One region of the Terribacillus jepli genome, then DNA from elsewhere that is predicted to be linked to it. Evidence: predicted binding sites of a transcription regulator. Region 1 holds the regulator's gene; each other region holds the start of a gene.

Region 1 (13,731 bases):
AGATGAGCCTGGATTGACACCTGCCAAATAAGACAGAAATGCCGGATAAAGAGGCAGAACACATGGTGAAAGAAAAGAAAGGAATCCAGCAGTTACCGCCAGCAGTATTGTTACTTCCATGAGCATCCCCCCAATATCGACAAGCAAAAGGAACCCCGCGACACAGGATTCCTTCTATTAGCTTATTTTACACTATAGCACAGTTCAAGACATGCCAACAGTTTGAGCATTATGGTCCTCTATTACTTGATTATTGACATAACGATGGAAGAACCACTCACCTATTCCAATTACAACTGTTGAGATCAAGGATGCCAACACAACATTGTCATCAGGATTTAGCAATGCCTCTCCTAATGCCCAAAGAACGATGAATGTCAGAATAGCATCACTAACCGTGGCAATTGTATTCCGCTTCTTAAAATCGCCATCTGGCTTACTTCGGTCACCCGCCCTGCTCAGGATTAATAAGTCACCAATTACATAAGCAGCTATCGTCAAAACTACACTCATAAGCAGCGTATCACTGAATTCCGTATTAAACATAAGGGTGAAAACAATCCATAAAACAGCTAAAATCATGATGAATTTGATCACAAGTGCTTTCACATGTTTCATTTCTTATCACTCCTTCTTATTTATGTTCCAATTCCTTGATTATCAAAGAAGTAAACCTACTCTATTTTAGTATGGCTGCTGTTTCATATTTCATGCATGAAAAAAAGCCGCTTATTCTTTGAAGTAAGCGACTCTTGTAATTTGTGATGGGATCGAAAGGTTGAGCTCATATTCATCGCACAGTCTGAGTTACATAACTGGTTTGCCATCTGATTCTGATAAAGCTGGGAATAGAGTCCCTTTCTCTTTAATAATTCGAAGTGTGTCCCGTGCTCCGTGATTTCACCATTGTTCAAAACGACAATTAAATCAGCGTCTTGGATCGTGCTTAAGCGATGAGCAATGACAAAACTGGTCCCTCCTTTCATCAAAGTTTTCAAAGCCGCTTGTATTCGCAATTCTTTTCTCGTGCCAACACTGCTTGTCGCTTCATCCAATATAAGAATTGAAGGATCTGCTAATATAGCACGCGCAATCGTCAGAAGCTGTTTTTGTCCTTGGGTTAAGTTACTGCCATCACCGCTTAATTGTGTTTCATAGCCCTCTGGAAATTTTCTAATGAAAGCGTCAGCCATGGCTAATTTCGCCGGCATGGTCGACTTCTTCATCTGTAGCATCTAACCGACCATAGCGGATGTTTTCACGAATCGTACCAGTGAATACATAAGCATCTTGTAAGACCAAACCAATCTGCCGCCGCAGAAATTGCTTGTCGGTCTGTTGTATATCTTCTCCATCGAGCAGAATCTTGCCAGATTGAATATCGTAAAATCGCGTCAGTAAATTAATGATAGTCGTCTTCCCAGCTCCTGTGGGTCCTACTAATGCAATCATTTGTCCAGGATTGGCTTGCAAGGTAAAGTTTCGCAATACAGGCATGTTTTTATCATAACCGAATTGGACATTTTCGAATTTAACTTCTCCTTTAATCTTTTTGCTCGGCATTCGTCAATCTTGTATAATATAGATTCTATTGAGAGCCGATGATTTTCCATCTTCCTCCAACAAAAAACCACTCTTCCTACCATATAAATAGAAAAGTGGTTACTGATTTTATTAATCTGTATATGTAAATCCGCATTACAGTGCTAAATAGCGAACGTACACTAATAAAGCTATGAAAATACAGCATCGGTTTAATCTAGATAAAAATTATAATCTGCGTGCAAATGATCTCTTCTGGTTTTATCTTTCTTCGTGCTTTTGCACAATTGCCGCAGTATTTATGCTTACTAAGAGCTCATTGATCGCATGATAATCCGGTTTCTCAGGCAATGTTGAACGCTCCGCGGCCTTCTTAAGTTCGATGTCTAACGCCGCTACAAGTTCCACAGCTTCGTTAAATGTGTATTTGCCATTTCTGCAGTCGAGCAATAAATTACGATTCGGCCTATATGTACTGAAATCTCCTGTCTCCAGGATTTCAATGGCGCTAGTCAGCAGCCTAACGCTGTGCATAAAGAATTTCGTGTCATATCCATACTGTTGGATCAAATCCATTCTGCCGGATCGACTTTTGTTCCTTTGCTTAAGCTGTTGAATTTGCGCGTTAGCATAACCTCCAAACTTCCTTTGAATTGCTTTGGAAAGGAATAGATGCCGATTATCAATTAACCGCTGTCCTAAAGCAGTCACTTTCAAATACTGTTCTCTCCTTAAAAACAGGATCTCCATGTTATTTGGTACACCAGTCATGGCATCTTTTACAAACTTGGTAATATGTATAATGTTAATATCAACAACATCTTTGGTATTCTTAAAATTCTTGCCGCCGCTACTATTGTATTCATTGAATGATTCCAAACCCAAGTAATAGCTTACAGGCGGAATGCACACACCTTTATAATCCTTATCCGATTCTTCCGTATTTGTCCCATAAGCGTAGCTGCCTGTTGGAGCCAGGATGATCGTTCTCTCTTCAAGCCATTCGTAATGGATGGGTTTCATATTTCCTCCCTATACTCAACAAATAGATAGTTATATTTTATCCAATTCTAAAACATGTAGTGACTGTTTGAATGTCGGCTCTGAGATAAACTATACAATTTACCCCTAGAAAACCACACACTCAATTATTTAATATGCCACACCAATCAACTATGTATTAGTCCTCCATCAACAAAAAAACCACCCTCCCTGCTAAGTCTCTCAACAGAAAAAGTGGTTCCCGGATTTAATAAAACAATTGCAGCCATCAAATCCCTTTTTTTGCAATGCCATATCGCCAACGTGAAACGTCAAAGCTATATAGAAATAATTGCTTATTTACCTTGTTGGTTATTCATTGCGCGCATCATTTGGTTGATTTTCTTTTGTGATGGTTTTTGACCCATTTGCATCATCATTGTACGAAGCATCTGTTCATTAATTGGCGGGTTTTTCTTCAGATAGTTCATCATGTATCTTCTGGCGATGAAAAATCCAAGTGCTACGCCGATAATCAATGTAGCCAGTGCTATAAGTACGACCCAGATCGGACTCATATTGGCTTCCTCCTTCAAAATATCTCTAATCTAGTATAGACAATCAAAAGGAAGAATACAATAGATGAACCCGTGATTGCAGGTCATTTTTTATGATTGGTGCGATCCATCCGCAGTTGTTGGCAGCAGGTTCGATGATGAAAAAGGATGAATCGAAGTGGCGGAGTTCCGAAAAGATGGTTTCTTCAGCTGTCGTCAAAGAGTCGCAAATGACACGAAGGCAGTGCCGTTCAGCCTCAATGTGAACATTTTCATCCTGATGGAATGCTTGCTGCAGTGATGCATTAGGAGGAAAATCATTTGTAATATAGTCCAGCTGCTCCTGTACATATGCGGTTTTCTCCACCTGGCTGGAGAGGAAAAAGCGATAGAGGATATCCGATTTATAAAAATAGCGGAAGTAGATCTCATGTTTCACCCAATAGACAAAGTACTCTTTCATAAACTTGTCCCCCTTCTCCTTTGAAAGAATAGTATACGTGAGACAGCATTACTTAATCCCTCGGAACTTGTAGCAAAGAGACACGAAGATGCAGAGCTTTACTCGAAAATTGTCGTAAAAGAAAATACCGGTCACTGGCGTGACCGGTATTTCCATTAATCCAATATAGATTTCACTTGTTCAATGACATTATCGACGGTGAAGCCGAATGCTTCGATCAATTTATCGCCGTTGCCGGACGCACCGAATGTGTTGATGCCGATGACTTTGCCGTCAAGGCCGACATATCTTTCCCATCCAAGCGGCGAAGCCATTTCGATACCGACGCGTTTCTTCACTGCAGGCGGCAGGATGCTATCTTTATAGGACTGCTCTTGCAGTTCGAAGCGATCCCATGATGGCATGCTGACGACGGAAGCATCGATGTTCTGCTCACGAAGTGCTGCTTGCGCACGTACAGCGAGCTGTACTTCCGATCCGCTTGCAAGAAGCAATACATCCGCCGTTTCTTTTTGCGCTGGGCTGACAACGTATGCACCCTTCTTCACGCCTTCATACGCCGCTTGCTGCGTAGATGGCAGTGTAGGAAGATCCTGACGCGTAAGAACTAGCGCCGTTGGAACTTTTTCCGATTCAATTGCCAGTCTCCATGCAGCCTGTGTTTCATTGCCATCGGCTGGACGGACAACGCTCAAGCCAGGCATTGCACGCAGTGATGCCAGCTGTTCGATCGGCTCGTGTGTCGGTCCGTCTTCTCCGACTGCGATGCTATCATGAGTCAATACGTATGTCACAGGTGTTCCCATTAAAGCAGACAGACGGATAGCCGGGCGCAAGTAATCACTGAAGACGAAGAATGTACCGCCGTACACCTTCAGACCGCCGTGAAGCGCCATACCGTTCAAAGCAGCGCCCATCGCGAATTCACGCACACCGAACCAGATATTGCGGCCGCTGTAGTTCGATTTGGAGAAGTTCTCTTCCTTCGCTAAGAGCGTCTTGTTGGAACCAGCAAGGTCGGCACTTCCGCCAAACAAAGCTGGCACAGTATCGGCAATGGCATTCAATACCTTTCCGGAAGCAGAACGAGTGGCAATTGCATCTTTGCCTTCCTCGTACGTCGGAAGCGCATCCGCCCATCCTTCCGGAAGTTCACCTTTGATTGCAGCAGACAGTTCTCTTGCAAGCTCAGGATGCGCTTCTTCATACTTCGCAAATAGCTCGTTCCAGGCACTTTCAGCTTCGGCGCCATTTTTGACTACTTTCTCTTCGAAATCTGCATAAACCTCTTCCGGGACGTGGAAGTCTTCATGTTCCCACTTATAATATTCCTTCGTAAGTTTTACTTCATCAACACCCAGCGGCGCACCATGCGAAGCACTTTTCGCTGACTTGTTCGGAGAGCCGTAACCAATGACAGTTTTCACTTCAATCAAAGTAGGCTGTGTTGTATTCGCTTTCGCTTCTTTGATAGCTTCACGAATTGCATCCACATTCGTGCCTTCCTCGACACGAATCACTTGCCAGCCGTATGCTTTGAAGCGGTCTTCCACATTCTCAGAGAAACTGTGATGAAGATCGCCATCGAGCGAGATATCATTTGAATCATACAGGACGATCAGCTTGTCCAAGCCAAGATGGCCCGCAAGTGATGCTGTCTCATGGGAAATACCTTCCATCAAGTCACCATCACCGCAAATGGCATATGTGTAGTGATCCACAACCGGGAAGCCCTCTTTATTATACTTCGCTGCAAGATGCGCTTCAGCCATTGCCATACCGGTAGCCATCGCGATACCTTGTCCCAGCGGACCAGTTGTTGCCTCGACACCATCCGTATGATGGACTTCCGGATGACCTGGTGTACGGGAGCCGAATTGACGGAATGATTTCAAATCATCGATGGATACTTTGTATCCAGATAAATGCAAGAGGGAATACAAGAGCATGGAACCATGTCCGGCAGACAAAACGAAACGATCCCGGTTGAACCAGTGGGAATTCTTCGGATTGTGAGCCATGAAATCGGTGAAAAGCGTATACGCCATCGGTGCAGCACCCATCGGCATACCTGGATGGCCGGAATTAGCTGCTTCGATTGCATCGATCGATAACGTACGAATTGTATTGATTGAAAGCAATTCTGTTGTCTGAACCATGTGAACATCCCTTTCATCTAGCAAATTATGTACTCTTGTTCATCCTATACCGAAATGCTCTGATAGACAAGGATTTATACATAGAAAAAGAAGGGAATGGCTGAGCATGAAGCCAGCCTCCCCTTCTTATTTATCGTCCCGCATTTTCTTCACTTTATCCGGTGTAACATCGTTTCCTTCCGGATCGATGATCGTCATCGTCTTGAATTGGTTCTTGAACGAAGAGCGGACATTCTTCAAATATTCCTGTCTAAGTTCCTTCTGCTCTTTCTGTTCGCCAAGGCTAAGTCCTTCTGTTTTCGCTTTATGTGCCAACGCGTTGATGCGCGCCAATTTTTCTTTGGATATCATTTGTGTATGCTCCTTTAAGCATTAAAGTTCATACACACTATGTTACCTGCTGATGTCCTCCGATTCAAGCGAAAGATATTCCTGATACCTCCTATGTACGGTTGCCTTCGATACACGGAACCCCATACCGCGAAGAACAGAGCTGATTTCCTGGAAAGTGAGCTTGTTGTTTCGCAGCCTGACCACCTCTTGGATCGGAAAGTCAATCCTCTCCCTGCCCGGTGCCGCCTGCTGGTTGCTCAAATTCTTACTCGGATCATAGCCCGCTTCAATCGCCCGTCTCATGCCCCGTTTTATCTTCATATTATGAATTTTCCTCTGGTACTCCTCGACAATACCGACAATCTGGAGCACCATACCATCCGATTCAGAAAGCTGGAATTCGCCATGCTGACTCAACGTATAGACTTTGACCTCAAGCTTTTGCAGGTGATGGAATAATGCAATTTTGGTATTCCCTCTGCCGAGTCTTGTTTCATCCTGGATAAGAAGGCAATCTGCTTCACCTGCTGTAAATAGATCCAGCATGCGAAAGATACCCGGCCGTTCGATTTCATAACCGCTCTGTCTCTCTTCTACGATATCGATGACCTCTATGTCGGAAGAAGCAGCAAGACTCATGAGCTCTTCACGCTGTCGCTCAATGGAACTTGCCTGCTCGTCCTTTTCTGTACTGACTCTGCAATAGATGACTGCTTTCATTGATGTACCCTCTCACTTCAGCTAATTAGACACTCATAATGAGTGTAAAGTATAAGAAGAAAAGCGTGAAGCCGAAAAGCACATAATAGAATAGATCTGATTTCGCTAGTTTTTTGAACATGGTAGACCCCTCCGCGTTTTAAGAACGTGCGTTCTCTTTGTTAATTCCATTATATACGAACATAGGTTCTAGTCAAGGCTTTTTTTCGAACGGATGTTTGTATATTGAAATCTGTCATGGTATACTGTATGTAATAAAAATATATGCACGGGGTGTTCGATACATGATGAAACTATCGAAAAGACAGGAAGCGATTCTAGCATACATAAAGGAACAGGTACTCGATAAAGGCTACCCGCCATCCGTCAGGGAAATTGGGGAGGCAGTCGGCCTGGCATCCAGCTCCACGGTACATGGCCATCTTTCCAGACTGGAGAAAAAAGGGCTGATTCGGCGCGACCCTACCAAACCGCGTGCCATCGAGGTCCTATCATTAGATAACGAAGAACAGACTGAAATCCCCCGCGGCGAGGCAAATTATGCGCCGGTCATCGGGAAAGTGACGGCAGGTATTCCAATCACCGCCGTAGAGAATATCGAAGAATACGTACCGGTACCAAGCCATCTGGTCGGTCCGGATGACAATATTTTCGTTCTAGTCATTGTCGGGGAGAGTATGATCGAAGCCGGCATTCTGGATGGGGACATGGTCATCGTCAAACAACAGCAGACAGCTCAAAACGGTGAAATCGTCGTAGCGATGACAGAGGACAATGAAGCGACGGTGAAGCGGTTCTTCAAGGAAGAGAACCAGATCCGCCTGCAGCCGGAGAACAGTACGATGGAACCTATCATCCTGGATAATGTTAGCATTCTTGGAAAAGTAATCGGTTTATATCGATCCATTCAATAAAAAATCGGCATCTGCCGATTTTTTTTCATAGAATTTACACACTTTCCGCCTTCTTTCGACACATTTTTTGGGTATATTAGAATATGCTTTTACCAAAAGCTAGAAAGCGGGTGGAATCGTGAAGCTATTTTACAAGCTTGTGTGCAAAATACGAGGCCGTCATAAGATTGATAGTGTTACTGATTCATGCAAATGCGGATATACTAGGAGTTACCGCAGGGAACAACACAGTATGGACGATTATTATCTTAAAGAACGTTAAGTACAGTGAGGAAATAAGAGCTTGCCTATGCGGCAAGCTCCTCTTTTGAATGATGGGTTTCTTTTTTAGTTTCTTGCGTTAAGCAAGGCAAACTTATCAATCCGTTATTAAATGATCAATCTTGGCTGGGTTCTTTCTTTTCCTGAATTCACCCGCAGCCATACCGACTGCTTTCCGAAAAACTTTATTAAAATAATTTGCGTTTGAATACCCTACCCTATCAGCAATCTCTGTGATGGATAATCTTGTTGTCATAAGCAAATCAACCGCTTTTTGAACCCTTATTTTAGTGAGATATTTGATTGGTGTTGTATCAAGCTGCTCTTGAAAATGCTTGACTAAGTAATATTTGGAATAACCTGATACTGCAGCGATATCACTCAATGTAAGGGGCTCAGCATAATGTGACTGCATATAAGATAAGGTTTTTGTAATTTGATCAGAAAGATCTTTCTTATGATTTTCCATGTCTCTTACAAATCGATAACACTCCATGATATATTCATAAGCGCTGGCGGATGCTAGATAACTATCTGTAATTTTATTCTCGATCGTATCCTGGTATATTCCCAACAATAGCTGAATCAGTTTTGATTCTGGAGAAATTTTCAGGACGGGACCGTTATTTTCTAAGATATAACGCCAGCATTCCATTGCTTTGCGGCCAACCAAGGTAATGAAGATGAATTCCCATCCATCACTGTCCTTTGGGAGATAATAACGATGCTCACTCGGAATTTCAACAAGAAATGCTTCCCCTGCTTTTAACGAATAACATTTCCCATCAATCTCAAGATTTCCCGTGCCTGATAACGTGTACTGAAATACATACGTGCCAATATCCTGTCTTTTCAATCCATCCCAATCATAGCTCATATCCGGGCTTTTTTTATCTCTGCCGAGCAAGAAAATGTTTGCTGTTTCGTCCATTCCCGCATCCTGAAAATGAAAGCCATAGACACCATAACCTTCTATCTTATCTCTTTGACTTGTATGGATGATTATCTCCCCCTTAACCTTCAGTTTATATCAGCGTACACAAAAAAACGACCGGTATAACAATTGGTCGCTTTTTCAACTCCATCTCCACTATTACTTAACCTTTGACACTTCCAGCTGCTAATCCTTCAATGAAGAAACGCTGCAAGAGCAAAAACAAGATGACCATCGGCAAAGATGCAACGAGTGCTGCCGCACCGACAAGGCCCAACTGGCTTGTATTTTGACCAAAGAAACTGGAAAGTGCAACCGTCAGCGTATGCATATCGGAATCCTGCAGGAAGAAAATCGCGAACTGGTAATCATTCCAGATGTATACGCAAGACAAAATCAGTACGGTCGCCGTGATTGGCTTCAATAACGGAAATACTACCCGGAAGAATACACCAATCGTGCTCGCCCCATCCATCCTGGCTGCTTCTTCTAATTCTTTCGGTATCGTCGAACGGATAAAACCCGCATACAAGAAAATGGTCAATGGCAAGAAAGCCGCGACATTGTTCAATATGGCAACAAGTCGTGTATTCATCAAGCCAGCGTCCACGACAAGCTGATACAAAGGGACAAGCGCAGTAAGCGGCGGGATCACCATTACTGCCACAAATAGCATATAAACATATTTGTTCAGTTTTGTCTGGCGTCTTGCCAAGGCATATGCAGCAAGAGAACCGAAAATGATCAGCATTGCCGCTGCAGCTATTGTGATGATGAATGTATTCATGAACGCAGTTGACAAATTGGCTTCTTCCCAGGCAAGTGTGAAGTTCTCCAGGCTGAAGTAATCCGGGAGCAGCCATTTCGAAGAAAAATCACCTGCACGCTTCAGGGACGTCGTTATTAAAATATAGTAAGGAACCACATGACAAAGTGTGATGAGCAATGCCACACCAGTTGAAAGCCATTTTGCCCGCTTTGATATCTGGTTCATCACGCTTCAACCTCTTTTCGTTTAAAGTAGATTAGGGCTGCCATGCTCAGAACAAGTATGATGACTGCCATCAAAACCCCTTGTGTAGCCGCATAACCCGCATCCTGACGGGCAAAGTAAAGGGAATACATGAATGTGGACATCGATTGGGATGCATTGCCTGGTCCCCCATTCGTCAAGGAAACGATGACATCGAATAGTTTCAAACCACCGATGATATTGATGACGATGTTGATTGTGATTGCCGGCATCAGCAGCGGGAGCGTAATATTCTTGAATTTGGACCAACTCGATGCGCCATCGATATTAGCTGCTTCATAATAATCTTTTGAGATACTTTGTAAACCGGCAAGATAGATTATCATGGCAACACCGACAAATTGAAATGTATTGACGAAAACGATGATAAAAGGATTCAAATCAGGATTACCCAGTGCATTCACCGGCTCCATTCCGAGCCACGAAATAATATCATTCAGAGCACCACCCTGATAAGCGAAGAAAAAGTACCAAATGTAGCCCATCACGATCGGACTGATAATGACAGGCAGATAAATGATTGTCCGAGTCAGGGATCTGATTTTTAAAGTTTGATTCAGCAATAAGGCGTATCCGAGCCCGATGATATTCTGCAAAATGGTGCTGCCGATACCGTATAGCAGCGTATTTTTCACAACTAGCCAAGTGTCGGGATCTTCAAACATGCGCTTGTACTGCTCAAACCCAACATAATCGTACATTTGGGAAAAGCCATTCCAATTGGTCAGGGAAATACGGATGCCATCGAAAAATGGATAGATAATAAAAAGAAAGACTAACAGGACACTCGGAAGATACATCCACCAAAGGGATGATTCCCTCCGTCGTTTCGTCAACCTCTTTGGTTCTGCGTCCGATGATAGCATTTTGGCCATTATCATCATCTCCTCTTATTTAAACAGAAGGAGCAAAAAAGCTCCTCCTGAGTTGCCATTGATTCATTTTACTAAGCGCTCATATTCTTCACTCATCTTCTCGGACACTTGCTTAGGCGACATAGCTCCAGATACGAGCTCCTGGCCTGTCGCTCCCATTGGATCCCACATTCCGCTTGGCAGATAAGCTCGATCAAAATACGGCTCGATCCGGGTTCCTTCATATTGCGAATAAAAATCCGCAAAATAATTCTCTGCATCCACATTGGTCAAGGCATCCGGGAGCGAGGTACCTTCTGCAAATTTCTTCGCTACATCCGGCTGGGCAATATATGCAATGAATTTCTTGGCTTCTTCCTTGTGCTCTGAATTCTTCGAAACAGCCAAAGTGAACCGCTCCCCGCCAATCCAGCTCGGCTGATCATCCTCATAGATTGCCGGCACTGGCATCGTACCGATCTGCACCTCTGGATTGAGCGCTGTGACTTCACGTCCGATTGATCCGCTCATCATTGTAAAAGCCACCTTGTTTTGGGCCAGCAGCTCTGCAGCCTGTGTAGTTTGTGCGGTGACAGCATCTTTATTGAGAAGCTCTTTATCATTCATTTCCTTCAGCTTTTCCGGTAAAAAGGTATAGGAAGACCAGTCGAACGATCCATCGAGCAATGCATCACCATGACTGTTTGACGGTGACGTGATCAATAGCGGTGTGGCAAACTGATCAAAATATTGCCCGAATTGGCTTTTGTCCGATCCCCCTAGCCAAAAAGGTATTACCTCTCCCTTGCTCTTTTCTTTTATCGTCTCCAGGGCTTTCATGAATCCATCAAATGTTTCCGGCGGCTCCACTCCGTATTCATCAAGAACGTTCTTATTGTATGTCAGCCCATCCAGTGCTTGATTGATAGGAAAAGCATGCAGTTTTCCGGAATCGTCCGTCAAAAGGCTCTTCATCGCTTCATCCAAGTTGGCTGTCCACTCCATGTCACTTAAATCCACGGTATATTCCGCGTAACGGGTTTTAGCCCAGCCATGTGTATCAAATAAATCCGGCATGTCATTAGCCGCCATTTTCACCCGCGCCATCTCTTCATATCCATCGGTTGGATAGCTATCTTCAATATCTATATCGGGATTTTCTTCTTCAAAATCCGCAACGATTTCTTTGAAAATCTTTTGATCTTCCTGATTGGTTGCTGTTGACATGAGCGTCAGCTTGACTTCTCCATCTCCGCTTGCACTATTTCCACAAGCAGCAAGCAAAAAGATGGCAGATATAGAAAGTGCAATGAGTACCATTCTTTTTTTCATGATATCCCTCGCCTTTTGTTTTTAATGACAGCTGGGCACTGCTTTCCACGCAAATGGTTAAGCGCTTACATTTTATTTAGAGAAAACGCCAGACTTTCAATTGCTCAAAGTCTGACTGTTCCTTTTTCTGAAATATAAGCCGGAAGCATATCACCATGTGCTTCGATCAATTCATCGCACATGCTGATGATATCATCCATGGAGAGTTCAGCGGCTGTATGCGGATCAAGCAAGGCCGCTTGATAAATTTTTTCCTTTGATTTCGTCATTGCTGCTTCAATGGTCAATAGCTGCGTATTGATATTTGAACGATTCAAAGCTGCCAGCTGTTCCGGCAGCTCTCCCATATATGCCGGAGCAATGCCGTTTCGATTTGCGATACATGGTACTTCAACAACAGCATTACGAGGCAGATTGGCGATTAGACCACCTTTATTCACTATGTTCCCACCAAAGACGAACGGTTGATTCGTTTCCATCGCTTCGATGATACGTGATCCATATTCGCGTGAACGTTCATGTGTCAAGCTGTTGTCATTCATCAGCTCTTGCTTTGTCTTCTGCCAATTTTTAATTTGTTCCTCGCATCGGCGCGGGTACTCATCCAGTGGTATGTTAAAACGCGAAATCAGTTCCGGATACTTATCTTTAATAAAGTAAGGATGATATTCCGCATTATGTTCAGAAGATTCCGTCACATAATATCCGAATTTATCCATCAGTTCGTAACGAACCATATCATGGTGTTTTTCTTTTTGCTTCTCTTTGGCGCGCTTCTTGATTTCAGGATATAGGTCTTTGCCATTCGATTTGATCTCAAGCAGCCATGCCATATGGTTGATGCCAGCAATCCGTTCTTCAATATTCTCATGGGGAATCTCGAGGTCTTTGAGTAAATCCTTCGTGCAAACCTGTACGCTATGGCATAATCCAACGACTTTTACATTTGTAAAACGAGCGACCGCTCCGGTGAGTGCAGCCATAGGATTTGTATAATTCAACAGCCATGCATCGGGGCAAACCTCTTCCATGTCCCTTGCGATATCCAGCATGACAGGAATGGTGCGCAATGCCCGAAATACCCCGCCGATTCCAACGGTATCCGCAATAGTCTGGCGAAGACCATATTTTTTGGGGATCTCAAAATCGATGACGGTACTTGGCCGATAACCCCCTACTTGGATAGCGTTAATGACATACTTGGCACCCTCCAAAGCCTCTTTGCGGTCTGTATATGCTTTGATCGTAACCTCTGCCTGCAACGAATTTTTCAACGCATTCAACAGCAGCTCGGACTCGGACAAGCGTTCTTCGTCAATGTCGAACAAAGCAAATTCGAATTCCTGCAAAGCAGGAGACAACATACAATCTCCTAGTACATTCTTTGTGAAAATTGTACTCCCTGCTCCTATAAACGTGATTTTTCCCATTTGACTGCCTCCCTGAAATCTTACTGGATTATTAGGAACCTTACTTGCATCTGATGATACAGCGCTTTCTCCAAGCAGGCAATGGTAAATAAAAAAGCAAAAAGGGTAAAATATTGCTATCTATATTTATTGATAATAAGGTATTCACATTGCATTTTAATTAGGAAATGATATTGAAAAGCACTTTTTACAGTCACATCATTATCGTTAAGAATCCT
Region 2 (13,731 bases), on a different contig from region 1:
CCGTTTACCTTTGTCACTCATGCTCATGCATCAACTGAAGTAGTGCCTGTTAGCGGAGTAACTACTCATATAGCAGATGCAACGCTCGAAACATTAGCTCATGCCTTAGATCCAGTGGTGGAGATACTCGTCAGCCTTGCATTCCCCGTGGCTTCCGTCATGGTCCTGGCCAACTGCTTTTATTTTATGTTTGGTCAGGCTGACAAAGCTTGGAGTAGGATTCAAGGTGTTGGACTTGGTTACTGTTTGATCAGAATGCTGCCGTTGTTCTTGGATATATTGAAAAGTGTGGGGGATTCGATTGCGGCATAAAAAAATATCCTCCCGTAAAGAGAGGATAAAAATAATAATAAGTTTTGTGACCATATTGACCATAATATGACCATAAACGCATTAATATTAATTGAATAAATTTGAGTTACACACATATCCACAACCCTTAAAATCCCCTAATACCGCAATGGTTTGAAACAGATTGAAAAACTTTGTTTTTCGCCTATGAAATCTGCGGCATCACGCATAAAGCCCCGATATCCATCGATCCCGTCAGCGGTATGTACTTCTTTCCTACTTCCTCCCCGCTCTCCCATACATGCTCTTGGATTTCACATTCCCACATCAAGCGGATCGAAGCCGCAGCCCATCAGTGCACAAACCTTACCTTCAAAAATGGCCACACACTTACCTTGGACGTGTCGTATGGATCGATGATGAATCAGGTCCAGCGCACTGCCCAGTATCGTTTTCTTCTGGATAAGCGAATCAGGCATTTGTGGAAGTATGGCGGGGATCAGATTGCGGAGCCTTTTGGGTGAGTTCCATCAGGATAGCCTCGACTTTCTTCCGTATAGCCGGGTTGAAATAGTTGCGCTTTTCCTCACATTCCTTCGTGATGAACAAAAAGGTGGTGAACGCGTCGTTTTTCTCCGTCGTTACAATCTGCATATTGTGCCGGCGGAGCTCGATGCGCAGCTGACGGCGCTCCTCCAATGCGGTTTTCTCCATTGCTTGTAATGTATGTAACAGATGCGCTTTTATCTTGTGCTTTCCCTCTTCCACAATCCGGATATCTTGCTGCAGGACAACAATGGCCATGGATAGAAACAGAAACCGGGATCCCAGCTTATATTCCGACTCACTAAGACAACGCATATGCCTTTCCTCCTAACGCGAACGTGCGTTCTATTATATCCTATTGCTATGCAAAGTGAAAACAGGATAGTACAGGTAATTTATAAATTACTAACCAAATGCAGGAAAAGAAGGGGTCATCCTGTCGGACTTTGCAGGCTCGGGCTTTTTTGTTTAAAATGGTAAAAAGATGTTTTTTGCTGGGAATAGGAGAATGGTTAGATGGTCTTAGGTTTTGGATGGAACGATTTGCTGGAAATGTTCCGCAACGGAACATGGGACGATTATGTCAAGTCCCTGCTTGATCGATATGAAAATCTGGGTCCTATACCCGGCATATTGCTTCCTTACTTGGAAGCTTTCCTGCCGTTTCTGCCGCTTGTTGTATTCGTACTTACGAATACAGTGGCTTATGGCCTGCTATGGGGCTTCCTTTATTCGTGGGTGGGTACGTCACTTGGGGCAATCACGGTCTTTTGGCTGATCCGAAGGTACCGCCACACACGCATGATCAATTGGTTGCGCCACAACAAGCAAGTAAAGAGAATAACAGAGTGGCTGGATCGTCATGGTTTTGGCCCGCTATTCATTTTGTTATGCTTCCCATTTTCCCCGTCGGCTATCATCAATGTCGTCGCTGGGCTATCAAAAATCAGTCTGCAGCAATTTGCGCTCGCTGTATTCCTAGGGAAGGCACTGATGATTTTCTCGATAGCTTTCGTAGGGGACAGCCTGACGTCATTTGCGGAAAATCCGATAAAGACTGTCATTGTTGCTGTGGCAATCATCCTGTTTTGGATGATAGGAAAGTACGTCGAGGGAAGGCTGAAAAAGAAAAACGGGAAGATGGAGCGGTCGGATAAGGATTAAAGCCATCCAAGCCGGGGTAAAGGTGTTGCAAAACACCTACACCGGAGGAAAGCACATATGAAAAACAAAATACGCTGGAAGCATGTTTTCCTGCTTGTCGGCATCGTGCTTGTGCTCTTCTGTTTCAAAGAATTGATTTTTGCGGATTACAGAGTGGAAGGAGAGTCGATGGAGCCGACTTTGCAGGATGGCAATTTTTTGATGGTGAACAAGTTCATGGATGATGCAAGCAGTATCCAGCGTTTCGATGTCATTGTGTTCCACGCTACAGAAGATGAAGATTACGTGAAACGTGTCATCGGAATGCCAGGCGATTCACTGGAGGTCAGAAATGACAGGCTGTTTGTAAATGGGGAATACAGGCCGGAACATTATTTGGAGGACTATCGCGATGATGTCGAGGGCCAATTGACGTATGATTTTACATTGGAAGATGTCACCGGGCGGACAACAGTACCGGAAGGAATGCTGTTTGTCATGGGTGATAATCGCAGGGACAGCCTGGACAGCCGCTCATTCGGTTTCATTCCGATCGAGCAGGTAGTCGGGAAAGTTGACGCCCAATTCTGGCCGATGTCCGCATCCGGACTTGGCGCTTAGCTCCTTATCTTGGATAAGGGGCTTTTCCAATATATGCAAGCGAACAAATGTGCGTATCTGTTTTCCTTTCAACCGGGGAACATGATAAAATAAGATTACTAGTTTGGGAGACAGGAGTGAAGTTTAACATGGGGGTACGTTTTATCATCGGTCGGTCCGGAGCAGGGAAAAGCCGGGCCTGCCTGGATGAGATAGCAGCCAAATTGAAGGATGATCCAATGGGACCGAATATTTTTTATCTCGTTCCGGATCAGATGACGTTCCAGCAAGAACAGGCGCTTATCAGGCAAACAGGTGTGGAAGGCAGCATCCGTGCACAGGTGTACAGCCTGTCGCGGCTGGCTTGGTATATTTTGCAGGAGACAGGCGGTGCGACCAAGCAGTTCATCACCTCGACCGGTATCCAGATGATGCTCCGGAAAATCACCGAGGAACGTAAATCCGACTGGAATGTCTTCCAAAAAGCAATCGAGAAGAATGGTTTTATGGGGCAGCTGGAAAGCATGATCACAGAGCTGAAGCGATATCGTGTTACACCGGAGCTTCTCCATGCCCAGATACAGGAAATGGAGCAGTTTCAACAGCAGCATTCCCCTGAACGTACGCTTCGGGATAAGCTGGAGGATATCAGTTATATTTACGATCGCCTGACTGCGCTTTTACGAGATAAATATATTGACAGCGAGGATCAGCTGCATATATTGGCATCCAAAATCCCGCTGTCGCGTTCTGTCAAAGGATCGGAGATCTATCTGGATGGTTTCCATCAATTCACCCCGCAGGAGCTGGAGGTTATCGGTGCACTGATGACAGAAGCGGACCAAGTGACAGTGACGCTTACTTTGGATGGGGCAAACCGCCAGGATGTCGATGAGCTTGATTTGTTTGCACGCACACATGACACCTTTCTGCAAATCAAACAGACAGCACAGGAGCGAAATGTGCCGATTACCTCTATCGAGCAGCTGAGTCCCGAGGATGGACGTTTCGGTCATAATCCTGCCTTCTTGCATTTGGAGGAGCATTTGGAAACACGCCCGGCACCATCATTGAAAGGAGAAGTGCCGATCACGCTGGCGCAGGCAGTCCACCCGAGGGCGGAGGTCGAAGGTGTGGCGCAGGAAATCGTCACGCTTGTACGGGAGAAAGGCTACCGTTATCAGGACATCGCGCTGCTTTTAAGACAGGCTGATGTATACCATGAGCTGATCGAAACCGTGTTTGCGGATTATCATATCCCGGTATTCATCGACCAGAAAAAGCCGATGATCCACCATCCGCTGCTGGAACTGATCCGTTCCGGAATGGAAGTCGTCGATGGGAATTGGCGTTATGAAGCTGTGTTCCGCGTCTTGAAAACCGGCTTCATCCCATCGAGTGATGAAGCTTATCCGCTGACAGAAGAAGCGATAGATGAATTGGAGAATTATTGCCTGGAATACGGCATCCGCTCCAGGGATCGCTGGCTGCAAAAAGAAGATTGGATCTTCCAGCGCTTCCGCGGCTTTGAAGCGACGCGGCAGACTGATAAGGAACGGGAAACGCAAAAACGGATCAATCATTATCGCCGTCAAGTGGCGGATGCGATGAAGAGATTCGATCGGAAGCTGCGGGAAGGCAAGACATTCCGTGAACGCTCGATTGCAGTCTATGATTGGCTGGAGCAGCTGAAAGTTCCGCAGCGCCTTGAGGAGATGCAAGTCATTTTCGACGAGCGCGGTGAATTGGAGAGAGCAAGGGAACAAGATCAGGTCTGGGACGCAGTGCTTCAGCTGTTGGATGAAGCCGTGGAGATAGTCGGACAGGAGCGTGTTTCCCTGCAAGTTTTCCGTCACACGATGGAGACCGGATTCGAATCGCTGGAATTTGCCCATATCCCGCCCAGTCTGGATCAGGTGATTGTCGGAACGATCGATCACAGCAAGGTGAGCGGGTTGAAATGTGCGTTCCTGCTAGGAGTCAATGAAGGTGTGTGGCCGATGAAGCCAAAGCCTGACGGACTCATCAGTGAAGAGGATAGGGAAATGCTGGCAGTGTACGGCTTGCAGCTTGCAGCTGGGGGTAAACGTCAGCTGCTGGATGAAAGCTTTTATATGTACCTTGCTTTCACAGCGGCAAGTGAGCGGCTGTGGGTAAGCTATCCGATCAGTGATCAGGAAGGAAAGGCAAAAATGGCGTCTAACCTCGTGCAGCGCATGAAGGATCTATTCGTTTGGTGTTGTGACGAACGTATGCTCCAGGATCCGGAAGATAGTCTGGAAACTGCACGTTTTGTGGCGACGATCGATCAGAGCCGATCGGCGCTTACGACACAGCTTGCGCGTAAAATGCGCAGCTATCCGGTCCATCCGATCTGGGATAGCGTGCTGAATTGGTTCATTCGCCATGAAAGCGAGGAGGAACTGACAGGAAGGATTCTGCAAAGCCTCTTTTATCGAAATGAGACAGAAGACTTGGCAGAAGAGACAAAGGAACAGCTTTTCCCGAAAAAGGTGAAAGCAAGTGTCTCACGCTTGGAAACATACTACCGGTGTTCGTATCAGCATTTTGCCAAATACAGTCTCGGTTTGGAAAACAGGCGGACTTATAAACTGGACGCCCCGGATATCGGGCAGCTTTTCCATGAGGCGTTGAAGCAGATCACCGATTGGGTGCAGCTGGAAGGAAGGAATTATGCCCAGCTTAATCGGGATGATGCGGCAGGTTACGCGAAACGGGCCATGGGGAACCTTGCGCCTGTGCTGCAGAACCAAATCCTTCATAGCTCCAATCGGTTCAAGTATATCCAGCAGAAGCTCCAGGAGATCATTGCCCGTGCTGCCTATACACTGAGTGAGCAAGCAAGGCAGAGCAAGTTCTCCCCTGTAGGGCTTGAACTCGATTTCGGTGAGGAAAAAACACTGCCTCCGATTGAGATCACATTGCCGAATGGCTACGATGTGCAATTGAGAGGGAGGATCGACCGGGTTGACAAGGCGATCGATCAGGAAGAGCTGTTCCTTCGTATAATCGACTATAAATCCAGCAGCAAAGCGCTGAATTTGACGGAGGTTTACTATGGCCTGGCTCTTCAGATGCTCGCCTATCTGGACGTTGTCCTGTCACATTCGGAAGAGTGGTTAGGTCTCAAGGCTACTCCTGCAGGTGTGCTGTATTTCCATGTGCATAATCCGCTGATCTCTCAATCAAGCAGATCACAGGTTGATATCGAAGAAGAGATTTTCAAGAAATTCAAAATGCAAGGCATGCTTCTGGAGCAGGAATCGGTTGCCCGGATGATGGATACATCGCTTGAATCAGGTATGAGCAAAATCATCCCGGCAGGTTTGAAAAAAGACGGAGGCTTCCGAGCAGGTTCCCAGACAGCGGATCAAGATACCTTCCGCGCCTTGCAGCAGCATACTAGATTTTTGATGGAGCAGGCAGGACTGGATATCACCAATGGCGGTGTGCATTTGAATCCATATCGGCACCATGATCAAAGTGCGTGCACGTTCTGCGATTTCAAGGCAGTTTGTCAATTCGATGCCTCGCTTGCCGGCAATAAATACCGCACAATTAAAGATATGAAGGATGAAGAAGTATTGAACAGCATCAAGAAGGAGGTGGAACGACATGGTGAAATGGACTAAGGAACAGCAGCTGGCCATCGATGCCAAAGGACATGATATTTTGGTAGCAGCAGCAGCGGGTTCGGGTAAGACGGCTGTCCTCGTCGAACGGATCATCCAGAAGCTTGTCAATCAAGAGGATCCGGTGGACATCGATCAGCTGCTTGTCGTGACGTTTACGAATGCAGCAGCACAAGAGATGCGCAGCAGGATCGGGTCGGCTCTTGAAAAAGCACTGGAGGAAAATCCGTCTTCCCAGCACCTTCGCAAGCAGCTGTCCTTGTTGCAGCACGCATCCATTTCCACGCTGCACTCGTTCTGCCTGGATGTCGTGCGCAAATATGCGTATTTACTGGATTTGGATCCTGGTTTCCGAATCGCAGATGATCTGGAAGCAGATTTGATTCGCCAGGAAGTCATAGGCGAGTTGCTCGAGGAATGGTATGGCAAGGAAGGCGATGAGCAAGCGGCTTTCTTTGGCGTAGTCGATCGCTTCAGCAATGACCGCAATGACTTGGAAGTAGAAGATCTGATTCTGAAATTATATGATTTTGCTACCCAAAATCCGTATCCGGAGGCATGGCTGGATGAAATGGCGGAGCTGTATAATGTTTCAGCGGTGGAGGATGAAAACGATCTTCCTTGGCTGCAAGTATTGAAGCGGGAGGCGAATGATCAGCTGCAGGCCATGCTGCAGGAAGCCGATCAGGCACTCGCACTGACACGCGAGCCGGATGGCCCGTATCATTATGCAGAAACTTTCGAAGCGGAAAGGAATTTCATTGCTGAAGCGCAGAGTCTTGTCGGAGGCAGCTGGAATGAGGCTGTGAATTTCATCAAAGAGCAATCATTCGGCAGACTTCCGGGTAAAAAGATCGAATGTGACGATACGAAAAAAGCACAGGCGAAGGCACTGCGAGATTCCTATAAAAAGAGATGGGGGAAGCTTGCCGGGGACTGGTTTGCCCGGAAGCTGGAGGTCTATTTGGCAGATATGCTCGAGCTTTATCCGTCGATTCAGCAGCTGGCTTTGCTCGTCAAGCAATTCCGCAGCCGTTATCAATTGGAAAAACGGGAACGGGCATTGGTCGATTTCTCTGATTTGGAGCATTTTTGTTTGGAGGTGTTGATCGATGATGACAGCACACCAGATAAAATCGTTCCGTCAAGCATTGCTGAAAGTTATCAAAGCCGGTTCAAAGAATTGCTTTTGGACGAATACCAGGATACGAACCTTGTACAGGAAACGCTTGTCACACTGATTTCCGATCGCAAGGGAAGCGGGAATATGTTCATGGTCGGGGATGTCAAACAAAGTATCTACCGCTTTCGTCATGCTGAACCGACATTGTTCCTGAATAAATACAAGGCATTTTCCGATCCGGAAAATGCTGGCATGCGCATCGATTTGGCCAGCAACTTCCGCAGCCGCCAGCAAGTGCTGGATGGAGCGAACTATATCTTTCGCCAGCTGTTTTCCGAAGATGTCGGAGAGATGCAGTATGAGAAGGAAGCCGAGTTAATCTACGCGAACAAAATGTATGATGAACTGAAGCATGATGATACCGATGTGGAGCTGGTGATCATCGATCGTGATGGTACGGAAGAAACAGAAGAAGCCGACACCGACACGGAAACGGTGGAGGATTTGGAGAAAGCTCAGCTGGAAGGTCGCGCATATGCCAGTATGATTCAGCAATGGATCGGTCATGAAGGCCACGGGGCGATGCAAGTTGTCGATAAAGCCACGCAGCAGCAGCGCGATATCCAATATCGGGATATTGTCATCCTCCTGCGTTCCATGACTTGGGCGCCAAGCATCATGGAAGAACTCAAGCAGCAAGGCATTCCGGTTTATGCGGAGCTTTCGACAGGTTATCTTGACGCTATCGAAATCAAAGTAATGATGAGTGTGCTTAAGATTATCGATAATCCGCTGCAGGATATACCATTCGCTGCTGTTTTGCGTTCACCCATCATCGGTCTGAAAGAAGATGATCTGGCCAAAATCAGATTGGCAGATCAGCGGAGCAGCTATTATGAAGCAGCCAGGTCGTATGCCAAGATTGCCAATGACGCAATATCCGTCAAAATTGAACGGCTCATGGAGTGGCTGCGCTCCTGGAGGATGGAAGCAAGACAAGGAGCATTGTCAGCGTTGATTTGGTCCATCATGCGCGAGACGGGATACTATGATTTTGTAGGCGGCATACCAGGCGGAAGGCAGCGTCAAGCGAATCTGCGTGCCCTTTATGATCGGGCGCGTAATTACGAAAACACATCATTCCGCGGACTTTTCCGCTTCGTGAAGTTTATTGAGCGCATGGAAGAACGCGGAGATGATCTGGGAGCTGCGAAGGCATTGGGTGAACAGGAAGATGTTGTCCGGATCATGACCATCCATAAAAGTAAAGGACTTGAGTTTCCTGTCGTCATCACTGGTGCAATGGATAAAACATTCAATCAGCAAGATCTGAGGGAACGCTATTTACTGCATAAAGATCTAGGGTTTGGCAGTAAATACATCGATCCAGTGAAGCGGCTCATGTATCCGACCTTGATTTATCACGCATTGAAGGCAGAGAAACAAAGGGAATCACTAGCCGAAGAGATGCGGGTCCTTTATGTTGCGTTGACTCGTGCCAAGGAAAAACTGGTCATGGTCGGCAATGTTGCATCTTTGGAGAAGAAGCTTCAGAAATGGCGGCAGGTTGCCGATCATCCATCCTGGGTATTGCCTTCGCATTACCGATTGGAAGCAACCTCCTATATGGATTGGGTCGCACCGGCCCTGCTGCGGCATGAACAAGCGATGGAGCTCAGGGCAGCGGAACTTTCTTTGCAGCTGCCGGCTGAAATTACAGCTGACCGTTCGAAATGGAGGATCCGTCTCCAAGAAAGCAAAGATTATCTCATCCCACAAGCGCAAGCGGAAGAAGCCAATCAAGAGCTGCTTCAGCGTATCACGGATTGGAAATCTGGTAATGAGGATGCAGATTGGAAAACAGAAGTAGAGAACCGTCTGGCTTATCAATATGCGCATTCCGAGGCAACAAGATTCCGAGCGAAACAGACAGTGACGGAAATCAAGCGGCAGCGGGAAATACGGGACAGCTACAGTGATATTCGAATGGTGAACCGGATTCAGAAAAGAGCTCCGATAGCAAGCAGGCCCCGTTTCCTGCAGGAAGCAAAAGAACTCACGCCAGCTGAACGAGGCAGTGCAGTTCATGCTGTCATGCAGCAGCTGGATATCCGGAAGGAATGGGATAAGCAGAAGCTCGAAGAGTACCTGCAAGAACTGGTGGAAAAGGAATTCTTGCAGCAAGAGGCAGTCGCATCAATCGATGTGGAGCGAATCCTTGATTTCCTCGATTCTCCAATAGCGGATCGTCTGCGTCATGCTGAGCACTTTTATCGGGAGACGCCATTCACACTGGCACTCCCGGCAAATGAACTGTACAATGACTGGACCGGCGCAGCTTCTGACAAGGTTGTCGTGCAAGGGGTAGTCGATCAGATCATTGTAGAGGAAGATGGACTTGTGCTGCTGGATTACAAGACAGATACTCTATATGGAGATGATCCGACCAGGAGAGCTGAGATCCTGACAGAGAAATACCGGGTGCAGATCGAATTGTATGCTCTAGCAATCGAACGGATCTGGAAGAAGCCAGTCAAGGAAAAGTATCTCTATTTCTTTGACAAAGGATTTTTGCGGCAAGTATAAGATGAGGCTAAGAAGCGTTTTAGCCAAATGAAAACCCGAACTAAAACGTAAATCTTCACATAAAGATTTACGTAAGTTCGGGTTTTTAACTAGAATCTACATTAGCGTAGGCAGAATAAAATACCAAGCACGATGTTAAGCTGCCGAAGCCCTCTTTGTCCAACGGGAACAGCGCGAGATGGAGACCACGCAGTGGCGATCTTTCCAGGAGGCTGAGTCCGTGCCCGTGGAGAGCGGAGTGTTCTGCCGGAGCGGTGCTTAAGAGTATTGTTCGCTTTTAAACACCAGCATTTTAGGTATGTCCCAGTCTCTTGTTAATTTGGTCGCAGATGCCTTTCCAGTTCATAATAATCCATTCCGTGCCCAGTGACATCCGCCAGGTGCTTCAAATAATCGAGTAACTGAATCCGGTCAGCACGGTAGAATGCAGTTTGCGGAATGTGCAGGATAGTATCCTGGGCAAATTCCCAGATGGTGGAATAGTTTTTTTCGGAAATGGAATCAGCCATCCGGATGAAAATTTGAATCATTTCCACAATCAAGAGATAGTCCTTTTGCGTGTAATGCCGAATGCGGCCAAAACCTTCATGCAGATAAGTGGAAAAAGTCACCGCATTATAAACGACGCGTGTCTGCTTATCTTCATCCTGCAAATAAGGATGCAATGTGGTCGATGCATCCATATTGATCATCAAATCGGCCATTTGATGAAAAGTATTGATAGCGGAAGTAGGATCATCATTTCCGATGGATTTGATGGCAATCTCACTTAACTTGTTCATGCTCATATCCACGTCCTGGATTTCTGAACGTTTATGTCCGATTTGGATCAAGCTATTATATTTTTCGATTTTCAGATCTTGGGCACCTGGTCCGCGATAACTGAACAAACGGTTGCCCTTCAAGACGTAATCGCCGGCCTTTGCATCCAGCCTTACGACAACATCGTCTTCTTTGGCTTGCTTGATCATGTCGACAAAATTGATTAGCTGGACATAACCTGAATCGGAAGCTTTATAGGTATAGCCTGAATAATCTTCAAAAGTATAACCGGGCTCATCGCAGCGGTATGGCTCCAATTCATCTATCAAAGTGGATTGAATGATCCTTTCCGACTCGCTTTTCATTGCATCCACAACATTATGGATTTGCATCCAAGTCGTCGTATGGTTGACAAAAATAGCAAAGGCGATGACAGCTGCCAAGGTGACAAGTGTACAAGAAATCGGTACGGCGGTGAAATAATCTCTGGAGCTGTTCGTTACGAATAAGAAAGAGATTAGCATAAAGACAAAGCTCCCGTAAAAGAGACCAAGAATATGCTGTGTCGTCCGATCCGAAATGAAGTTGAAGAGCATGCGTGGCGAATACTCGGAACTGAAGCTAGTCAAAGCGACCAATATAGAGTTCAATGTATAGGCAGCCAGCAGCAATGTACCGCTGACGAGCGCGCTTACGAGGGTACCGGTATTGGAAGCAGAAGCATTAAAGAAACCAGTAGTTTTGGTAGGCAGATCGAAATACAGATCCAATAATAATGGAATTGCTACGAGAGCAAGTGTCCCCGTTATATAGAGAGCCGGCATCATCCAGAGATTGAGCTGCACTTCGTGTTTGCGCTGCCTGCTTGTCATATGCAGATATTTTCTGATAGGTCGAGGGAATAGTTTGATAAACATAAAGGACGCCTCTCTTTTGGGTTTGATCATAAGATTGTACCCTACATTCCAAAACGGCAAACCCTTGCCGGTCGAATGAATACCTGGCTCTTTGAGCGGGTAGAGTAAGAGCAGGAAGGAGGGGGACGATGGCTGATATCAAACAGGAAAAAGGGAGATTTTATCTTGGCGATAGCGAACTGCCCGATGCAGAGGTGACATTCAGGGAAACAGATGATATTGTCATTGAACATACGATGGTAGTCGAAGGTAAACAAGGTTCAGGTATCGGAACGGACTTGATCGATCATGTAGTGGCATATGCGAAGGGAAAAGGAAAGCAAATTGTTCCGGTTTGTACTTTTGCACAAGAAGTTTTGAGCTCGGATAAGAAATATGATGGGGTATGGGAAGGACCATTATAAGAAAGAGTGACTCGCAGCATACGAGTCACTCTTTTTTTAATTATTGATATATTTTTCGTAAACGGCACCGAAATCATGTGCATGATATTTAGCTTTTGTCGAGGATAACCATTCAAAGCCGAATTCTGTCAGTTTGCGGTATGTGTCATCCAATGTGCCGTCCGTGTACCGGGACTGCTGCAGGATGGCGGCTGCTTTATCCAAGCTCGTATGGGCCATGTCCGTATATAAATTGTTTTCATAATTGATTTCCGCAATGCGCAACAGCGCTTTATAAAGATCCTTCAGCTGATCGATTTGATCCTTCTTCACATCGATGCTGATCACCTGGTTATCGATGGAGAACTTAATCTCTATATCGAGATCAACTTTTCCGGCCGTTTCCAAGTAAACATTGCTGATGCGATGCTGCAAATACGGATACCGGCGGAGTGTGCGCTTGGATGATACTGCACTTTCGCCGTCGACATGAATGATGGCAAGGTTCGTGAAGCAGTATTCGTCCTGTTTCGTTTTGATCAGGAAGTATATCTTTTCATTATCTTCGTTCATCACATAATCATCGGCATCTGTCTTATCATAGTCACGTGGGGAAATGATCGTACCAATGTCGGAAAGACCTAAAGCATCGGAAGCCAGTTTCTTAAACATAAATTAACCCTTTCTGCTATGTAGCGTGTGATATACTAATTTTAGCAATTCTGACAGAGGTCATCCATATTGTTTTGGTAAATGATCCATCTGTACTAACGAAAGGCGGAATGAAATGAAAGATAAAATAAGACCTATGCCGCAGACAAAACGGCTCCACTGGATTGATGCTGCAAGAGGTGCAGCGATTTTGGGGATTTTCATGGTGAATGCTCCCTCATTCGGATCCCCGTATTATATGCCAGGCTTTGATTCACCTGAATGGGATTCACAGCTGGATAGCTTTTTATTGGGCGGCATCGATATTTTCTTCCAAGCGAGCTTTTATACGTTATTCTCCATCCTGTTTGGTTTCGGGATGCAGCTTATATTCGACAGCCGGAAACGCGACGGCATCAAGCCAGGCTGGTTTCTTAGCAGAAGGATGCTTGTACTGCTTGTGCTTGGGGCGATTCATGCATTCTTGATTTGGCATGGAGATATTCTTTTTACATATGCGATTCTTGGATTATTGCTGATTCCTTTTCTTTACACACCGAGATGGGTATTGCTGATGATGATACCAATCTTGCTTATTCCTTCAATCCTATTAAGCACTTTGTCCGTTTGGAGTGCTCCTTTGCTTGGAATTGATGTGGAAGAAATGATGTTGGTTATGATGGACATCGAAAATAAACTTGCTGTGTACGGGAATGGTACGTATACAGAAGTTTTGCAGCAGAACATGGTTGACTGGCGGACAGCTAATTGGGTTGGCGGAATCATAAGCAGTGTATTCATGCTGCTGCCATTAATGATGCTAGGTGCCTATCTTGCCCGTGTGAAGCTGTTCCATGATCCAGTGGCGAATCGTCGCAAGCTGATTTGGATGACGGTGATTACTGGATTTCTTTTCCTTGTATTCAAAGCAGGCCCTTATTTGATCGGTACGCCGTATTGGCTGACCATTATCCAGGATTCGATTGGCGGACCAGCGTGTGCGTTGTTTTATCTTTCTGTCATAACACTTGTTGCAAATCTTCCGGTATTCAGCTGGATTGCTAGGCAGTTGAGCT
Region 3 (3,985 bases), on a different contig from region 1:
GCGAAGATGAAAGATTACGGAATCACCGTTCTACGTACGGACGACGCTTCCGGTAAGACTGACGTACCGTTGAAGACTCGTACGAATAAGGCGAACAACTGGGGCGCAGATGCTTACGTATCGGTTCACCATAACGCTAATACCGGTAAATGGGGCGATTGGACAGGCGTCGAAACGTACACGTATACGGGAAGTCAGCCGAAATCCGAGAAGCTAGCGAATGCCGTACATCCTCGTATCGTATCGGCGATGGGCTTGCGTGATCGTGGCACGAAGAAAGCGAACCTTCATATCGTACGCGAAACGAAGATGCCGGCAATCCTTACGGAAGGCGGCTACATGGATTCGAATATCGATATTAAGAAGATGCGCGACAATGCGGTACTTCGCAAGCAAGGCGAAGCTATTGCGGATGGCGTGGCGGAATACTTCGGAATTAAAGTAAAGGCGTCAGCTCCGACTAAGACGGCGACTTCTACAACGACAAGCAAGCCGAAACCGTCGTCAGCTAAAACTAGCAGCGCTCCATCTACGAACAAGTATCCGGCAGCTAAGAGCGGCGAAGGTATCGTCGATTATTTGAAACGGATCGGCGTTAATTCTTCGTTCTCTAATCGGGAGAAGTTGGCGGCTCAATACGGAATCAAAGGATATAAAGGTACGGCGTCACAAAATACGCAATTACTCGCGAAGCTTTCCGGAAGCACGAAGAGTGCGTCGACAACTGCAGCGAAAAAGGCCTCGACATCCACGAAAGCCTCCGGAAGCGCCATCGTTCCTTATCCGGGCAAGCTTATTCGAAAAGGCTCGAAAGGTAAGGACGTCGAAAGGATACAGCGTGCGGTAAACGTTAAAGCTGACGGCATCTTCGGATCCGGCACGGAATCAGCGGTCAAAGCGTATCAGAAGCGGAAAGGTTTATCTGCGGACGGTATCGTTGGCCCTGCGACATGGAACGTAATGTTTTAAGCGCAATAAAAAAGCTCGCCATATCGGCGGGCCCCTTTACATAATTTCAATATCGGTAATGAACGAGAAGCCTACGAAATTCAGGTCGTCTTCTTTATCACGCAGCTCAATGCGACGCATGTTCGGGTTCAGGCGCTCAATGACGCCGACCAACGTATGCAAGCGGTTATTGCCCCAGTAAGTAACGGTAACTTCCGACTTATATTCGGAGGCTTCACGCAGGATTCGCTCGATATCTTCGCGTTGATCCTCCGATAAGACAGGCTGCGGCACATCGTACTGCTTCGCCATCGACTTCTGCAACATAGCGATATGTTCCGGCATCATTAGCGACGTCCACTTCATCGTTCCTCGTTCGTGTATGTCTGTTCGTTTCGGCATATTGGCGTCCTCCTAATCGAATGTCTAGCGAACTAATGTTCGCGTATGAATTGATTATAACGCGGCTAGAATATTTATTCAATGGGTATATAGGATTAACGAAACTAATACGATATAATAACCGTAATATAACAAACGGTAAGGAACGGGAAATCCGAAAGGGGCGGAAAATAAATGCAAGGTCGCGAGGGGTTCCAATATGAAACGGTAAAAGTAAGGCGGTCGGAGGTCAAGGCGGGCATGGCGAGGATTACGGGAAATATCGTATCGTTTACGGTTGGGTTCTTCGGTATGATAATCGGACTAATCTGTACAATTACGATTATCGGCGCCATCGTTGGTATTCCGATAATGATCGGATCGTTAGCGATGCTTGCTTATCCGTTTATATATGAAGCGAAGATTGAATGTCCGAATTGCGGCAAGAAACGGTATGTACGAAAGAAACAGGATACTGCGCATTGTATCCGTTGTAAAGTTCCGATGCAAATCGAATGGATCGATTAAAAGGCGAGGTGGCTACGGCTGCTTCGCCTCTTTTTTTGTGGTCATTTTTGCGAAGAAAAAACGTAAGATAATTAAGAGAAGTCGATAGCGATATTATAACGATAATGTCGCGGCTTGGCAGTATATTCCGTTATGTATGCCGAACAGCGCTGTTAAGCCAATCGGAATATTCCGGCTTACTATTCACCCGCGGACATCTAACGGCATATACTACGGCATAGGCGAAAGCATAGCGAATCACAACGAAAAGGAGGCGGAGAACATGCTTTTCGAAATTGGCGCGGCCATGCTTACGACTTCGGCGGTAACTGCGCTATTTAATCTTCCGATGAGTCGCCGTCGCAAGCTGCGGATCATCTTTCGGCGTAACGGCTTCATGCGCCAGGTCGGCAAGGATATGCGCCAGCCGATCGAAGGCCCATCGACCAAGACGGAACAATACACCGAATACTCCTACGTAATTCCACTCGGCCTAACATTGACGGATAATCTTGCGGAAGCAATATCGGCGGCCTTTAGCGGAGGGCCTGTCGCAGTCAAGTCGGAGAATGGGCGCATAAGCATTCGGTTTTATGAGCGTAGCTTGCCCGATAACTTACCGTATTATGCAGCGCCGAAAATGGCGGAGTGGAAAGTCCCTATCGGCGAAACACTCGACGGACCTATCGCGCATGACTTCGATAAGGTTCCGCATATGACAGTCGCCGGAGCAACACGCCAGGGTAAGACGGTATTCCTAAAGGCGCTGATTACGCAGCTGACGGAAAATCACGCCGACAATGCGGAGCTGTACCTGATCGATATGAAAGGCGGACTGGAATTCGGCAAGCTGGAACAGCTATCGAATGTAGCCGGCGTAGCCTCAAGCGTCGAAGAAGCATGCGCATTATTGACGGCGTTACAGCGGCAATTTAACGGCGATTTACGGGCTTTTAGGCGCAAGGGGTACGCTAACATTCTCGACACAGATATCGCCCGCAGGCGCTTTATATTCGTTGATGAGGCGGCACAGTTAACGCCGGATAAATCGGACGATAAAGCGACGAAGCAGACGAAGAACGAATGCCTTGCGATACTTTCGGAGATTACACGAGTAGCGGGCGCGCTTGGCTACCGATTGATCTACGCGACACAATATCCGACAGCCGATACGTTGCCCCGCCAGATTAAGCAGAACAGCGACGCAAAGATTACGTTTAGGCTACCGACATCGGTCGCAAGTAACGTAGCCATTGACGAAAGCGGCGCCGAAAAGTTAACGATGCCCGGCCGGCTTATCTATCGGACGCATGAGCGAGTGGAGGCGCAGGGTTATTACTTGTCGGATGAAGAGATGCGGCGCAGGTTGAAATTACGGAAAGGGGGCGAAAGAAATGCGAACAGCAACGCAAAGCACGATCAGCCGAAAATGGACAGCGCGCCAGGAGGAGATATTATTACGTTTATCTAGATTCGGATATGCCACGCGAACTCATCTGCAGGCTGCGATTGATCTCGGAGCCGAACGGAATGCTAACCGAATATTGGCGCGACTGGAATCGGACGGTTACGTAAAGTCCTGGCGGCGTGAGTCGAAGGTGTACGGGTTGACTGCGGCAGGGGCTGCGATGATCGGCGAAGAGTTACGGAAGGGTGGACATATCGAGCATGCGTTACTCCGAAATGACGCTTGGCTTGCGCTAGGGAAGCCGAAAGATTGGCGGATAGAGGCCGGCTTCAAATTCGGACCACGTACGATCATTCCGGATGCTATATCGCAGGCTGAAAACCTCCGAGTCATCGAAATCGACCGCAAGCAAAAGGCGGGCGTCAACCGGGAGAAGCTCCGGACATATGCGGACCTTCAGCGGGCATATCGGCAGCATGGGCGAGTAGCGCCGGAGATAATTTTCGTGACGATAACGGAAGGGCGTGCGATGATGTTGCGGAAGATGGCGGAGGACGTTCGGTGTGCGGCGCGGGTTATCATATTGTAAATTTTGATTCTCCCAAAAAGGGAGGAACGGTATACGGGATTTACCGAATGGGGCTTGATGGGATATGCCCCTCTCGTGTATACTTGTCCTATCGGAGCGAGCGAAAATTACATACTGCGTTGTTTTTCCGCATGAATTGACGACTGACTTTC

The links. Region 1 encodes LexA, which represses DNA repair genes until DNA is damaged. Its sites were predicted from a motif close to CGAACATATGTTCG; they were not measured.
Region 2: a site for LexA is predicted at 1,171-1,184, ahead of AB1K91_RS05405 (YhjD family protein). Genes of this name have one in related genera too.
Region 3: a site for LexA is predicted at 1,379-1,392, ahead of AB1K91_RS18055 (YolD-like family protein). Genes of this name have one in related genera too.

What each region holds. Positions count from the first base shown of each region.
Region 1 covers NZ_JBFEGH010000004.1:236,560-250,290, forward strand. Annotated here, with positions in the region: gene AB1K91_RS06970 (cytochrome c biogenesis CcdA family protein) at 1-120, opposite strand, end outside; gene AB1K91_RS06975 (YndM family protein) at 205-618, opposite strand; partial or broken gene AB1K91_RS06980 (ABC transporter ATP-binding protein) at 816-1,551, opposite strand; gene AB1K91_RS06985 (nucleotidyltransferase domain-containing protein) at 1,804-2,565, opposite strand; gene AB1K91_RS06990 (YneF family protein) at 2,880-3,101, opposite strand; gene sirA (sporulation inhibitor of replication protein SirA) at 3,145-3,543, opposite strand; gene tkt (transketolase) at 3,699-5,702, opposite strand; gene AB1K91_RS07005 (DUF896 domain-containing protein) at 5,829-6,053, opposite strand; gene AB1K91_RS07010 (YneB family resolvase-like protein) at 6,096-6,755, opposite strand; gene lexA (transcriptional repressor LexA) at 7,040-7,669, shown strand; gene AB1K91_RS07020 (helix-turn-helix domain-containing protein) at 8,028-8,861, opposite strand; gene AB1K91_RS07025 (carbohydrate ABC transporter permease) at 9,028-9,858, opposite strand; gene AB1K91_RS07030 (carbohydrate ABC transporter permease) at 9,858-10,763, opposite strand; gene AB1K91_RS07035 (ABC transporter substrate-binding protein) at 10,836-12,083, opposite strand; gene AB1K91_RS07040 (alpha-glucosidase/alpha-galactosidase) at 12,188-13,513, opposite strand.
Region 2 covers NZ_JBFEGH010000003.1:222,025-235,755, forward strand. Annotated here, with positions in the region: gene AB1K91_RS05395 (hypothetical protein) at 1-312, shown strand, start outside; gene AB1K91_RS05400 (competence protein ComK) at 486-815, shown strand; gene AB1K91_RS05405 (YhjD family protein) at 763-1,152, opposite strand; gene AB1K91_RS05410 (TVP38/TMEM64 family protein) at 1,354-2,001, shown strand; gene lepB (signal peptidase I) at 2,059-2,601, shown strand; gene addB (helicase-exonuclease AddAB subunit AddB) at 2,730-6,233, shown strand; gene addA (helicase-exonuclease AddAB subunit AddA) at 6,217-9,942, shown strand; gene AB1K91_RS05430 (DUF2254 domain-containing protein) at 10,257-11,621, opposite strand; gene AB1K91_RS05435 (GNAT family N-acetyltransferase) at 11,750-12,025, shown strand; gene AB1K91_RS05440 (PH domain-containing protein) at 12,062-12,676, opposite strand; gene AB1K91_RS05445 (DUF418 domain-containing protein) at 12,792-13,731, shown strand, end outside.
Region 3 covers NZ_JBFEGH010000020.1:59,704-63,688, forward strand. Annotated here, with positions in the region: gene AB1K91_RS18050 (N-acetylmuramoyl-L-alanine amidase) at 1-969, shown strand, start outside; gene AB1K91_RS18055 (YolD-like family protein) at 1,006-1,350, opposite strand; gene AB1K91_RS18060 (hypothetical protein) at 1,525-1,857, shown strand; gene AB1K91_RS18065 (FtsK/SpoIIIE domain-containing protein) at 2,120-3,307, shown strand; gene AB1K91_RS18070 (replication-relaxation family protein) at 3,231-3,833, shown strand.